One region of the Thermoclostridium stercorarium subsp. stercorarium DSM 8532 genome, then DNA from elsewhere that is predicted to be linked to it. Evidence: a T-box and tRNA genes for the amino acid it is inferred to sense, from the RefSeq annotation. Region 1 holds a T-box; the other holds one or more tRNA genes.
The links. The T-box of region 1 lies ahead of pheS (phenylalanine--tRNA ligase subunit alpha). A T-box ahead of a tRNA ligase gene usually reads a tRNA of that ligase, here a tRNA-Phe.

Region 1 (7,277 bases):
GTCGTTTTTTCCTATTACGGGTGTTGACAGTAACCCTCCGTTGACTCCGGACTGATAGAGGCATTTATAGGATTTTTCCCATATCAGCTCTCCTGTCAGTGCGTTGAACTTGCGGAGCTGGCAGTCGATATATGCCGGCTGCTGTTTCCCGGCCGCCCGTAAGTCCACTTCATTGCCTGTGTACAGGAAAACTCCGGCTTCGGTTTCTTCAATTACCAGTGTGGCATCGGTGTCGTCTTCCAGGTTTGCTATCCATACGGGTTCGAGGGTGTTAATGTCGATGCACTGTAAAAGCCCGCCATTGTCAGCAAGGTACAGGTAATTTTTATAAAACGCCGGCGAATTCTCGAAACCGATGTTCTGATGAAAAACACCTTTGTATCTGTATTTGGTTATTTCGGGATTTACTGAAAGTTCGCCGGTTTGTCTGTTGAAATACGTATTCATTTTAATTCTGTATAAAATTCCGTTTTCGCCCGGCTGAATCAAAGTATCTGTTTCCTTGTGCAGAAGAGGGGACGGATCAAAAGCTCCCCAAAGCCGGAAAGCCTCGGGAGTTGTTCCGGTGATTGAAAAAAGTTCGGTCTGATCAATAAGGCTGAATATTCTGAATTTATGATGACCGAATTTTTCACCGTTCTGATTTAATCCCTGTCCTGTGTAGAGAATGGGATATCCTCTCGGATCTATCATTCCCGTCCCCTTTGTGGAAAAACCTATATATATCGGGTCCCTTGTGGGTTGGCCGTTTTCAAGATTCAAAAAATATATGTTTCCGTCGAGGGTTGGATATATTACTTCCACAAGATCGGTGTTTTTATATTCAGGCTTTATATTCATTAATTTTCTGATGTCCTCATCCCAATGAACAATTAGCGGCTGCCCCGTCCATCCGACACCCGGCCAGTATGAGCCATTTGCGCTTACCGAGCCTATATCCTTTATCCATACAATTTCAAGTTTTTTTTCGATAACGTTTCTTGTGCCGTAGGCGGCGCTGTTACGGTAATGATTCCCGCGGAAAGTGGTGATTCCTTCAACATCGGTGTAATTTTCATCGGAACCGAAATAAATTCCGGGATTTTCAACATCAGAAATTACAATGTCGTAGCCATAAAAGTGCCAGTATTTCAGAACAGTATCACCAAATTTTTTCTCTTTGGCGTATTCCGTGAAAGCATTGCTTCCGTCGTATATGGGAGGAATTTCGGGATTTACGTCTCTAGGATCAATATCATTAAAGTTGTATTCGGGAGTTACCGTTTTAATTGTAAAATCGGCGGATGATGTTTTTTCTGCCTGTGCTTCGGCAAGTGATTTTTGGTCATTAGCGCCGGAAGGCGCTGATGTAATGCCGTTGCCGTTTGTATTTGTATCCGGCCGTTCTTTCGATGTCAAAACAAGCGATAGGATTGCTGTGATTATCAAAATAAATAAAATGAGTATTTTTTTGATTATAACTTTCATATGAATACCTTCTTTCATCCTTTGGGATAATTTTTGACGAATTTATAATTATCCCCATGAATGGTCTTTTTTATTCGTTACCGATCACATGGCTTATTTTGAATTTGTTTTTTGGAAAATGTAATTGATTTCATATATCGGAATTCTGTCTGATGTTTACGTGGAAATATTATTTTTTTTTGGTTTGTTGTTCAGGCTTCAATTGACAGGGGTTTTGCTTTATAGTAATATTATACATGTGATTTGGCAATTTAATCTATTTCTTTGTTCAATTTGTACAAAAAAGAAGAAAGGGGCTTGTATAATTTGTAAAACTGATTTTTAAGACTGTAGTATGAATATATAGGCATATGTTTTTATATGCCTGTATATTTATATATAAAGGTTTAGGGGACAAGCTCAAAATTCAGGGGGTGCCAGTTATGTTATTAAAAAAATGGTGGTTTTATGTTATCGTGGCGGTTGTTTTAATTATTCTGGCTGTGCCGCTGTCGATAATAATAAGGCTGAACAGCTCGGCCTATGACGATTTGAGTTTCACCTATGTGCACTACGATGATCTGCTGAGTGAAATCGCCAAAAAACATTTATACTATGACGCATCAACCAGAACAGTGGAAATTGAAATCAACCAGGATTTAATCAATTCCCTCATCAAGGATCAGTTGGAACAAACCGATTTAGGTCTCCCCGACAAATTAAAAATTCAGGAAGTTGTTTTCAAAACAGCCGATCAGCGCCTCTACATAAATGCAAAATACGGCTCAATCAATCTCCCGGTCAGTGCCCAAATAAATATTGAACCCACCGATATGGGAATTACAATTTCAGCAAGTGAATTGAATTTAGGCAATAAAAAGGCTCCGAAATTTATCACAAAACGCATTCCGTCCGAACTGTTAACATATACAATCAACTTTTCAGATCTCGGTGTTCCTAAGATATTTACCGTAAAAGAAATCAAATACAGTACAGGTAATTTAAATGCCTTTATCCAGCTTGACGTTGATGCAATTAAGGAACTGGCGAAGGACTATGTCGATGATCTTGAAGTGGAGATAAACGGATTCAGACGCACCGCCTCACCCTTTATAGCGACTTTTATAGACAGGGCTCTTGCGGAAGGGCTCCTTTCGGCCGACAATGTTGAAAAATATGTGGAAGATCTCCTCAGTAACGAAGAGCTTGTCAACAGCGCGATTAAATTTGCATTCGCCCCCAATCTGGACAAATACGCAAAAGGTATAGAAAAGTATCGCCAGGCGATAGTCAAATGGGCAGAGCCTATTCAGACTATAAAACTTGACGGCACGATTGATGAAATTGTTTTAAGCATAATTGAAAACGATAAACTGCATGATATGCTTACGTGGTTTATTCCTGCCACTACACTGTCGGAATACGTGGATACGGCGAGTACATATTACACCATTTACAAAAGGGCCGAGGTCTCATTGAACGGCCTCAGCGCCGCCATCCAGAGCGGCGATATTGAAAGGGCAATAAAACTGCTAATTGCCGACAGGGATTTGTATCGGGCCCTTACACTGGTGGCATCAAGGGAATCGGTTGACTATTATCTTGGTTCGGTTAAAAATTACTATAACATGTATGTCGATCTCACGAAGTCTTTGACAGAGCTTTTAAATTCCATACCTGATGAGGAGATTACCAAGTATGTGAATGAAGCGGTAAAATATGCATATGAAGTGGAAAACGGTCAGCAGTATGTCCTTGATATATTGGAGGATGTTGACACCGATTATATTCAGGAACTGGTTTATCACCTTGAAAAGGATGAATATATCCAGGAACAGCTTGAAATGGTGGATCAGGAATCCTATGATACCTTTATGGCGTATGTGGATGATCTTGATACAATAAAGGCCGATCTTACGGAAGCAGTCAGAAATGCCGATGTTGAAGCCGTAAAAGAAGGGGCGGATATTCTCAAAGATATAAATGACGATATGGTATATGTCATTGAGCTGTTAAGGGATAAGGAATACGAAAAGGCCGGAAATGCGATTAACAAAATACGTTTTGACCGGGCCGAAGAATTTATCCGGAAACAGTCCCAGAAAATAAGCGCTTCGCCAAGCTGATTCGCGGACAAAACCGGCACGCTGTGTTGCCGGTTTTTTTTGGAAGCAAAAAGCTATAACATCCGTAATATACTGCCCGTTAAAACAAACATCCGGCCGCCCTGTCTTGTATACGTGAAACTGTTATGCTATAATAAACTCCAAATATTTATAAAGCGCGCGTAAAATACGATGAAGGAGTCAAGTAGCCTGTTCCCGCTTTAACCAGAGAGGGGGTGCCGCTGGCTGGAAGCATCCCTTTAAATGGAGCAGTGCGAATTTCCCTCCGGAGTAGCTTCTTGAACCTGCGGCGGGGGAATTTTTACCGTATGGGCGAAGCTGCAGTAAATTCCTTCCGTTCCTGCATGAAGTAGAGAACGCCGGCTCCCACCGTTAAATGGGTAAGAGTGTACACGGGCGAATCCGTGTAAATATAGGTGGTACCGCGGAGTGATCCAATGCTTCGTCCTATTTTCGGACGAAGCATTTTTGATTTTGGTTGAAAATATTTATGATTGTTCTAAAAACATTTGAAAGGGGAGAAAGCATGAAGGAACAACTTCAGGCAATTGCCAGAGAGGCAATGGAAAAGCTGGAAAGTGTCAGGGATGTTAAAACCCTTGAAGAAATAAGAGTGTTGTTTTTGGGAAAAAAAGGGAAACTGACAGGCATTTTAAAAGGAATGGGGACCCTTCCTGCAGATGAAAGGCCCGTTGTAGGCCAGCTGGTGAATGAAATACGGGAACAGCTGGAGGATAACATAGCAAAAATCAAAAACAGGCTTTTGCAGGAAGAAAGAGAAAGAAAAATGCTCAGGGAAACCATTGACGTGACAATGCCGGGGACTTTACACCCGATGGGGAAAAAGCATCCGTTAACTCAGGTACTGGACGAAATCAAGGAAGTTTTCCTCGGAATGGGTTATGAAATTGCCGAGGGCCCTGAGGTGGAACTGGATTATTACAACTTCGAAGCGCTTAACATTCCGAAAAACCATCCCGCCAGGGATACGCAGGATTCGTTTTATATCAATGAAAATGTAGTGCTTAGGACACAAACGTCGCCTGTACAAATTAGGGTTATGGAAAACAAAAAGCCGCCTATAAAAATTATCTGTCCCGGAAGGGTTTACCGTTCTGATCAGGTTGACGCAACCCACTCTCCTATTTTCCATCAGGTGGAAGGCCTTGTAGTTGACAAGGGCGTAACGATGGGGGATTTGATTGGAACACTGCAGGTATTTGCTAAAAGCCTGTTCGGTGAAAATACAAAAATCCGCTTAAGGCCCCATCATTTCCCATTCACCGAGCCAAGTGCCGAGGTGGATGTATCGTGCTGGTCCTGCGGAGGAAAGGGATGCAGGGTTTGTAAAAACGAAGGGTGGATAGAGATACTCGGAGCAGGTATGGTACACCCGAAGGTATTGGAGATTTGCGGTATTGATCCGAAGGTTTACAGCGGCTTTGCTTTCGGCCTTGGCGTTGAAAGGACGGCGATGGGTCGCTTCAATATTGACGATATGAGGCTTTTATATGAAAATGACATGCGTTTCCTTAAACAATTCTAATGTTTAAATTAACGCAACAATGGGAGGGGATTACGAAATGAAAGCGCCAATTTCCTGGTTGAAGGATTTTGCTGATATAAATGTGGACGCAAAGGAACTTGCTGAGAAGATGACCCTTTCGGGCAGCAAGGTGGAAGCTGTGGAAGATTTGGGAAAATCTTTTGATAATGTGGTTGTGGGGAAAATTATATCACTGGAAAAACACCCCAACGCAGACCGGCTGAGAATTGCCCGGGTAGATATCGGAAAAGAAGTGATTCAGGTAGTTACCGGGGCGCCGAATGTAAAGGAAGGGGATTATATTCCCGTTGCCCTGGTGGGGGCGCATCTTCCCGGCGGAGAAATAAAGGCTACAAAGCTCAGAGGTGTTGAGTCCAACGGAATGATGTGTTCAATTGAGGAACTTAATTTAACCCGTGAATTTTTACCCGACGCGCCTGAGGACGGGGTTTATGTGTTTCACAATAACCCGGAAGTGGGCAGGGACGTCAGGGAAGTATTTGGCCTTGAACCTGTTTTGGATTTCGAAATAACTTCAAACCGTCCCGATTGTTTGAGTATCGTAGGGCTTGCAAGGGAAGCGGCGGTAACATTGTCAACCGGGTTTAAGGAGCCTGAGATTACAGTAAAGGAAGAGGGCGTGGGGAAGGCTGAGGATTTCATTTCGGTTGAGATAAGAAATCCTGAGCTTTGCAGCCGCTATGCTGCAAGGGTTGTAACCGACGTGAAAATCGGGCCGTCTCCCGAATGGATGCAAAGGCGGCTGGCATTGGCAGGAATGAGACCGATAAACAATATTGTCGATATAACGAACTACGTAATGCTCGAAATGGGTCAGCCAATGCACGCTTTTGACCTTAAATGCCTTGACGGCGGGAAGATAATAGTCAGAACGGCAAAAGACGGCGAAGTAATTACCACTCTTGACGGTCAGGAACGCCGGCTGGATTCTTCAATGCTTGTCATAGCCGATGAAAACAAGCCTGTGGCTTTGGCAGGGGTCATGGGCGGAGAGAATTCCGAAATCACCAACGAAACAAAAATGATTTTGCTTGAATCCGCCAATTTTAACGGAACCTCTGTCAGGCTTACCAGTAAAAAGGTCGGGCTCAGAAGCGAAGCGTCAAGCCGTTTTGAAAAAGGCCTGGATCCTGAAAATGTTATACCCGCTCTTAACCGCTGTGCACAGCTTATTGAAGAGCTGGGAGCGGGCAGGGTTGTTCCCGGCATAGTGGACTGCTATCCTGTTAAGCCTGAAAAAGTGGAAATTGAGCTTAATGACGTTGAAATAAACAATCTCCTCGGAACCAACATTGACAGGGAATGGATGCTGGACCTGTTCGAAAGGCTTGGGTTTGGCGTAGACAGAAACACAGGGAAATTAACAGTTCCGTCCTTCCGCGCCGATATACGCCTTCAGGCCGATTTGGCGGAGGAAGTGGCGCGCTTTTACGATTATAACCGTATTACGCCCACATTGCTTAAGGGAAAAGAATCAACCGTCGGGAGAAAAACCTACAGCCAGAAGATGGAAGACCTGATTATGCAGGTAATGCTGGCGTATGGATTATACGAGACGTACACGTTTTCCTTTACCAGTCCGAAAGTTTGGGACAAACTGAGGCTTCCAAAGGATCACGAGCTGAGAAACGCCGTTGTTATAAAAAATCCTCTTGGTGAAGATTTCAGCGTTATGAGAACCACCACCATTCCCGATATGCTGGACGTGATAAGGACAAATTACAACCGCAAGGTTGAGGAGGGCCGTTTCTTTGAGATATCTTATGTATACAGACCTTTGCAGGAAGGTCTGCTTCCCGAGGAAAAAAAGGTGCTTACAATAGGCCTTTACGGCAATACCGACTTTTATTATCTCAAAGGAATTGTTGAACAGTTGTTAGTTCAGATGAATATTAAGAACGCGGATTTTTCTCCTGAAAAAAATCATCCTGCTTTCCATCCTGGCAGATGCGCAAGGGTATCCGTCGGACAGACAACAATAGGCTATATCGGTGAAATACATCCCGAAGTGGCCGATAATTTTGAATGCCCGCACAGGACATACATCGGCGTGCTGGAGATAAAACCGATGATAGAAAACTCAAGTATGGCAAAAGAATACAGGGGACTTCCGAAATATCCGGCTGTGTTAAGGGATA
Region 2 (7,277 bases), 1.4 Mb from region 1:
CGGAGTATTCGGATCATACCTGTGATGATAGAAAATGTCCACGTATTCCAGCCCCATTCTTTTCAGGCTCTGATCAAGGCTTGCAATGAGGTATTTCTTTGAGCCCCAGTCTCCGTACGGGCCCTCCCACATGTAATATCCTGCTTTTGTGGATATAATAAGTTCGTCCCGGTAAGGCCTGAAATCTTTCTTAAGAATTCTGCCGAAATTTTCTTCCGCGCTTCCAGGCGGCGGACCATAATTGTTTGCCAAATCAAAATGGGTTATTCCCAGATCAAAGGCGTATCTCACCATTTCCCTCTGATTTTCAAACGGGGATGAGTCTCCGAAATTATGCCACAGTCCCAGAGATAAGGCGGGCAGAAGCAATCCGCTTTTTCCGCAGCGGTTGTATTTCATTTTTTCATACCGGGTTTTATCCGCAACGTATTCGTTCATAGTTTTAACCCCATTTCTTTTTTGTTTAATTATATATTTATCCGTTCCCGGTCTTGGAATAACACTCAAATGCCACGCGATTATAATCCTAAATATAGTGTCCTGTTAATTGCGAAAATGGTTTCTGCTTTCTGACATCAGCTTTCCTTAAAAACCTTCTTCAATGATCTCGCCTTATTTCATTCCGACATCAGAGCAATGAATAGAACCTGCCCTTCAGGAAAAAACTAAATAACACAAAATCAGCAGGTGATCGAAGTGCATTTGTTCATGCCTGAAACGGTTGTATTTGAACCCGGTTCACTGCAGTACCCGCTTGGTGAAAAAATTTATAAATTTTTTATGACAAAACCCGTGGAAATTGTCAAGGCTTCTCTTTCAGCCTTTACCCGCAATCTTTCAGGTCTGACCGAAAAACAGCGGTATGCCCGTTCAAAGACCATACTCGCGGTGTCGGTAAACCGTGAAAAAAAACTTGACGTCTGCAAGCCTTCTGCCGATTACTCCTTCAAGCTGGTAAGCAATTGCCCGGGAAGCTGCGAATACTGTTACCTGCAAACAAATTATTCATATAAACCTTACCTGAAAGTATTTGTTAACCTTGACGAGATATGGGACACGGTAGCCGGCTATATTCCGGAAACTCCCGGACAAATTGTGACCTTTGAGGCCGCAAGCAACGGCGATCCGCTTGCCGTGGAACATATCACCGGGAGCCTTGGCGAAACGATAGAATTTTTCAGCAAGCTTCAAAACGGAAGACTCCGTGTTGTAACGAAATTTAATAACATGGATTTAATCACCGGCAAAAATCATGGCGGCCATACCCGTTTCAGGGTAAGTATAAACACCGAATATATAATCAGGCAGTTCGAACACAGAACCAGTACTTTCGAAGAAAGGCTTGAGGCCGCCGTAAAACTCGCCGACGCGGGTTATCCGCTGGGGTTTGTTATCGCCCCCATAATGATTTACGAGAACTGGGAACGGGAATACCGCTCAATGCTTCAAAAGCTGCAGGAAAAACTGAAAAACCATAAAGTGAATGATCTTACTTTCGAACTAATCCAGCATCGCTATACCGAGCCCGCAAAGAAAAGGAGCCTTGAGCGGTTTCCGTATACAAGGCTGGATATGGACGATACCAGAAGAGAGCTTAAGTGGGGAAAATTCGGGAAATTCAAATATGTTTACCCGAAAGAAGACGCCGGAATGCTGAATGAAACATTAAGCGAGATAATTCATTCACTCTTTCCGGACGCGGTAATCGAATACTTTACTTAGCTCTCTCCAATGTCACTATAACAAGTTCAGGCCTGCAGTTTATCCTGACGGGCAGAAGGCTGATTTTCTGCCCGAATTTTTCGCAGTAATTTGGAATTGTTTTTCCCGAACTCGGTATTGTGAAGATCCGACACATGAGCAATTTTGTATTGGAAAAACGATTCAGGAAGTCTTTCGCTGAATATGGTTATTCTGGAAACATCAATGGACGTATTTTCCCAAATAATCCAGTTCGCAAAGACCGAAAGAATTATCACCGTTAATACAATAATTTTTACCTTTCTGTTTCTGTATCCCATAAACCGCTTAAAACCTGTGCCTTTCTTTGTCTGTATTATTTTACTGTTTTACCGCACATAAATCCTAAGTACAAATTAAAACAGCAATAACAGTGCCGGTACGGTCATATATGTCTTTTTCCGTTAAAAAATTAACGCCGACAAAGGCTTTTTAGAATTTACGAAATAAATCGGTTTTATTGATCCTTTTGATTTGCTTCTGCTATCATTTTATTAACAGCCAATATAAATGAAATAACACCGGAGGGCATTATATGCGTTACCATAATCCTATCATACCGGGTTTTTATCCTGATCCCAGTATCTGCAAAAAAGGTGATGATTATTATCTGGTAACCAGTTCCTTTGAATTTTTTCCCGGTGTACCCATTTTCCACTCAAAGGATTTGGTTAACTGGAAACAGATCGGTCACTGCCTGACCAGAAAAAGTCAGCTGGACCTGGAAGGCGTCCCATGCTCAAAAGGCATTTATGCACCCACAATCCGTTATAATCCCAATGATGATATGTTTTATATGGTTACGACAAATGTTACAAAAGGCGGCAATTTCTATGTAACTGCCAAAGACCCCGCGGGTGAATGGTCGGATCCGATTTGGGTTGAACAGGGAGGCATCGACCCGTCGCTGTTTTTTGACGATGACGGAAGCGCCCATTTTATTTCAAACGCCAGAGACAGAAGCGTAAGCGGAGCAGGCTTTCTGTGTGCGCCCATTGATTTGAAAACGGGCAAATTTTTAAGACCTGCGACCCCGCTTTGGGGCGGAACGGGAGAAAGCGCCCCCGAAGGCCCTCATATCTATAAAATCGGCGGCTGGTACTACCAGATGATTGCCGAAGGCGGAACCGAACTAGGCCATATGGTTACAATCGCAAGAAGCCGCGAGCTTTACGGAAAATACGAACCGTGCCCTTTTAATCCCATACTGACCCATCGACATCGCAAAGGGGATATAATCCAGGCTACCGGACACGCAGATTTAATCGAAGACAATGACGGAAACTGGTGGGCGGTGTTTTTGGGTTACCGCCAGACACATCAGTATTTCCACCACCTGGGCCGCGAAACTTTCCTGGCACCCGTGTCATGGCGTGACGGCTGGCCTGTTATAAATAACGGCGAAGCCATTAAACTTGTCATGGAAGGCCCCGGCTCTGCCGTCCAAACGCTGAGTACCGACTATGAAACAGACTTCACTTCAGGAATTGACTTCAACTGGGTTCATTTGCGTAATCCGCAGGAAGGAGCCTGCGAAGCCGGTCCCAACGGCCTTATTCTGAGGGGAAATTCCTACACTTTGTCAGACATCGGAAATCCGGCTTTTCTTGGCATCAGGCAGCGGGATCTTTCCAACCGGGTTGAGGTGGACATGATATTTTCGCCCAAGCTCAATTATGAGGAAGCGGGATTCACTATCTATTACAAATGCGACGCCCATATGGATGTTTATATAAGCAGGGTGAACAACGAAAATTATCTGTTCTTCCGCAAGGTTGTAGGTGAGATTAATCATGAGGCGGCACGTGTGCCTCTCGATATTGACAGAATAACTATCCGGGTCATTGCGGATAAACTTGAATACAGAGTGTATGCAGTAGTAAACGGCGCCGAAATATACCTTGGCAAAGGCCTGACCCGCCATGTTTCCACAGAGGCCCATGAATTAGGTTTTACCGGCGTTTTCTACGCCTTATACGCAACAGGAAACGGCAGAAACTGTGAAACCGAAGCCCTGTTCACCCGGTTCTCATACAAGGGCTTCGACAGAGAAGATATAAGTCTGTAACAGTCCAGACAAACCGGCTTTGGATGCCGTTTTGTCTGAATTTCCATGTCCGTAAACCCTTTACCTGACTACGTAATCCGAAAGGCTTACTGACTTAATACTTAACATAATTCAGCCAAGCACAAATAAAAAACCCACAGAAGTTTTTCTTCTGTGGGTACTGGAGGCGCCACCCAGATTCGAACTGGGGAATAAAGGTTTTGCAGACCTCTGCCTTACCACTTGGCTATGGCGCCAAATAAGATACAACAAAGAATATATATTCCCTCTATATTCTTTGTTGTTTTACTGGAGCGGGATACGAGATTCGAACTCGCGACTTTCACCTTGGCAAGGTGACACTCTACCACTGAGTTAATCCCGCACAGTATAGAGGTTGTTCGCCTCTATTCTGGTGCCCAGAGGCGGAATCGAACCACCGACACGGGGATTTTCAGTCCCCTGCTCTACCGACTGAGCTATCTGGGCGTATGGCGACCCGAAAGGGACTCGAACCCTCGACCTCTAGCGTGACAGGCTAGCGTTCTAACCGGCTGAACTATCGGGCCATGTAATCTCTTTATTTTCAATGTGGTGGGCACAATAGGGCTCGAACCTATGACCCCCTGCTTGTAAGGCAGGTGCTCTCCCAGCTGAGCTATGCGCCCGTTTCGTCTTTCGCTATCCGCTATCGTCTCGCGGCTTTTTCAGTATACAAAATTATTTGCTTCTTGTCAAGTCGTTATTAAAAGTTTTTTTATTAATAAATATCTGTAAATTGCAATATTAAATGCAACACCTATAGTGGAAATCATCCATAATTTTAGGTGTTAAAGTACAACATCATCTTTTAGCCCTTCTTAACTACTATCTTGAGCGAGTGCAGAGGGTAGTCAAGGGTTATCGATAGATAAGACAAAGTCTTTACCCTTGACTACCCTCAAATGAGCTTTAAAATATCTTGGATGAAGGGCTCAGACTATTGCTGATATATTTTTGTTTACCAGGTTATGTATCTCTTCATTAAAACATTCTTCAGGTGTTTTGTAACCTAATATCCTTCGTGGAAGGCTGTTTAACCATTGTTGTATCCGTTTTATCGTTTCTTCAGAAAAATCTTTTATAGCCTTTCCTTTAGGAATAAAACGCCTAATAAGTCCATTATGACGTTCATTAGTTCCTCTCTCCCATGAGGAATAAGGATGAGTGAAATAAGCTTCAATTCCTAGCCCTTGTAACATTTCGGATAGTCTACTAAATTCAGAACCATTGTCTGCCGTTATAGTGCGAAATACATTTGAAACATCCTTACCATAACAATTCTTAAGTTCTGAAAGTGCCTCGTTAACAGTATTACTGTCTTTTGCGTCCAAAAGAAACAATAACTCGTAGCGGGTTTTTCGTTCAGTTAAGGTTAAAATTACTGAATCGTTAGACTTTTTGCCTGTTACCGTATCAATTTCCCAATGCCCAAAGGTTTGACGTGATTGTACTTCTTCCGGCCTTTGATCAATGCTTTTCCCTACAACCCGTTTGTTTTGACGTATCCTTTTTATTTTAGATTTTAAACGTAGTTTAAGATTTAAATCTATATTTCGTACTTTTATGAGTCCCAGGTCTATATAATTATACAGTGTTTTGGTACATACAATAGTAGAATTTTGCCACTTGGGGTCTCTCCTACATAAACCAACAACTGCATCTGGAGACCATTTTTCGCGTAGTATCTTATCTTCTGCAAACTTAAGAAAATCTTCAACTTGAGCCAATTTACGCTTTGCTCCGCAATTCATACGATTTTTCTCATAAACTGCCTGCCCTGTTTCAGGAAAATATACTTTGTATGTCGATAAATCAGTTCTCATCTGCATTGTTGTCCCTCTTTTAATTTCACGGCTAATTGTACTTGGCGAGCGACCTAGTTTATTAGCAATATAACGTTGACTCTTTCCTTCTTTTAAAAGAGCTGCAATCTGCCCTCTTTCATAAACACTTAAGTGTTTAAACTTATGCTCAGTTGTGGTAGACTTATATTGTACAGCCATAGTTGAGAACCTCCTGTATGTTTGGATTGGACACCTAAATCATACATGATTTCTCACTATGGTTGTCAATTTTTTATTTCATTTTACTGTTGCATTTAATTTTACAACGAACCATTAATAAATATCAGAAATTTTTTGCAAAACCCGGTCAAAACATCCTCAACTGTTCATATAGCACTGTGTCCTCGGTTTCGACAAGGGAATTTCTTATGCTTTCGCTTTTAAACGGCACGTTGCCGTAATATTTCCCCTTGCATGTAATAAAATACTTGGCACGCTTTAAAACCACTCTGAACCTTTTCAGGTCGTCATAGGATATACTTCCAAGCCGCCTTGCCTTTACGATTTTCAACGCCGATTTCACACCTATCCCCGGCACTCTCAGCAGCATTTCATATGGCGCCTTATTTATTTCCACCGGGAAAAGGTGAAGGTTTCTCAGTGCCCAGCCGCACTTTGGATCCACATCCAGATCAAGATTCTGATGAAATTCGTCAACAAGCTCACTGGCCTGAAAACCGTAATATCTCAAAAGCCAGTCGGCTTGATAAATTCTGTGCTCGCGCAGCAGCGGAGGCTCGGTATATATCGCCGGCAGGTTGGGATGCTGGTTTACAGGCACATACGCCGAATAATAAACGCGTTTCAGCCCGAAATTCCGGTAAAGATATTCGGCCAGGCGCAAAATCTGGGCGTCGGATTCAGGCGTTGCGCCTATAATCATCTGCGTCGACTGCCCTGCGGGGGCAAATACGGGAGTATGGCGGATTTTTCTTTTATCCTCATTGAACTCAAGAATCCTCTGATGAATGTAAGACATCGGCGTTATTATATGTTCATGCTGTTTATGGGGCGCAAGCATTTGCAGGCTTTTTCTTGTAGGGAGCTCAATATTGACGCTCACGCGGTCTGCATACAGCCCGGCCTGGTCAATGAGCACGGGATCGGCACCCGGAATGACCTTTACATGTATGTATCCGTTAAACCTGTAATTAACCCTTAAAAGCTTAAGGGTTTTAATCAGCAATTCCATTGTATAATCGGGCGATTTCAGAACCGCAGAACTTAAAAACAGGCCCTCTATGTAATTTCTGCGGTAAAACTGTATTGTCAGCTCGGCCAATTCCTCAGGGGTAAACGTGGCCCGCGGAATATTGTTTGTAACACGGTTAATGCAGTATGCACAGTCGTAAACGCATGCATTTGAAAACAAAACCTTCAAAAGGGAAATGCACCTGCCGTCATCGGCCCATGAATGGCATATACCAGCCATATACGCATTTCCTATGCCACCGGGCGTATTCTTTCTTCCGCTTCCGCTTGACGCACACGATACGTCGTATTTCGCAGAATCAGCCAGTATTCTAAGTTTTTCCATCAAATTCAACAGAATCACCCGAACATATGTTTGCTTATATTTTATCAAAATTAGTGATAAGAATCAA

Region 2: it encodes a tRNA-Phe, which carries the amino acid that the T-box ahead of pheS (phenylalanine--tRNA ligase subunit alpha) is inferred to sense. The anticodon was not compared.

The regions. Positions count from the first base shown of each region.
Region 1 is NC_020134.1:1,160,772-1,168,048, forward strand. It holds gene CST_RS05025 (outer membrane protein assembly factor BamB family protein) at 1-1,467, opposite strand, end outside; gene CST_RS05030 (hypothetical protein) at 1,890-3,572, shown strand; T-box leader at 3,735-4,025, shown strand; gene pheS (phenylalanine--tRNA ligase subunit alpha) at 4,099-5,118, shown strand; gene pheT (phenylalanine--tRNA ligase subunit beta) at 5,156-7,277, shown strand, end outside.
Region 2 is NC_020134.1:2,749,160-2,756,436, forward strand. It holds gene mgrA (L-glyceraldehyde 3-phosphate reductase) at 1-438, opposite strand, end outside; gene splB (spore photoproduct lyase) at 688-1,722, shown strand; gene CST_RS11915 (hypothetical protein) at 1,749-2,021, opposite strand; gene CST_RS11920 (glycoside hydrolase family 43 protein) at 2,276-3,808, shown strand; tRNA gene CST_RS11925 (tRNA-Cys) at 3,970-4,044, opposite strand; tRNA gene CST_RS11930 (tRNA-Gly) at 4,098-4,172, opposite strand; tRNA gene CST_RS11935 (tRNA-Phe) at 4,201-4,276, opposite strand; tRNA gene CST_RS11940 (tRNA-Asp) at 4,280-4,356, opposite strand; tRNA gene CST_RS11945 (tRNA-Val) at 4,380-4,455, opposite strand; gene CST_RS11950 (IS30-like element ISCth3 family transposase) at 4,762-5,832, opposite strand; gene CST_RS11955 (putative DNA modification/repair radical SAM protein) at 5,981-7,219, opposite strand.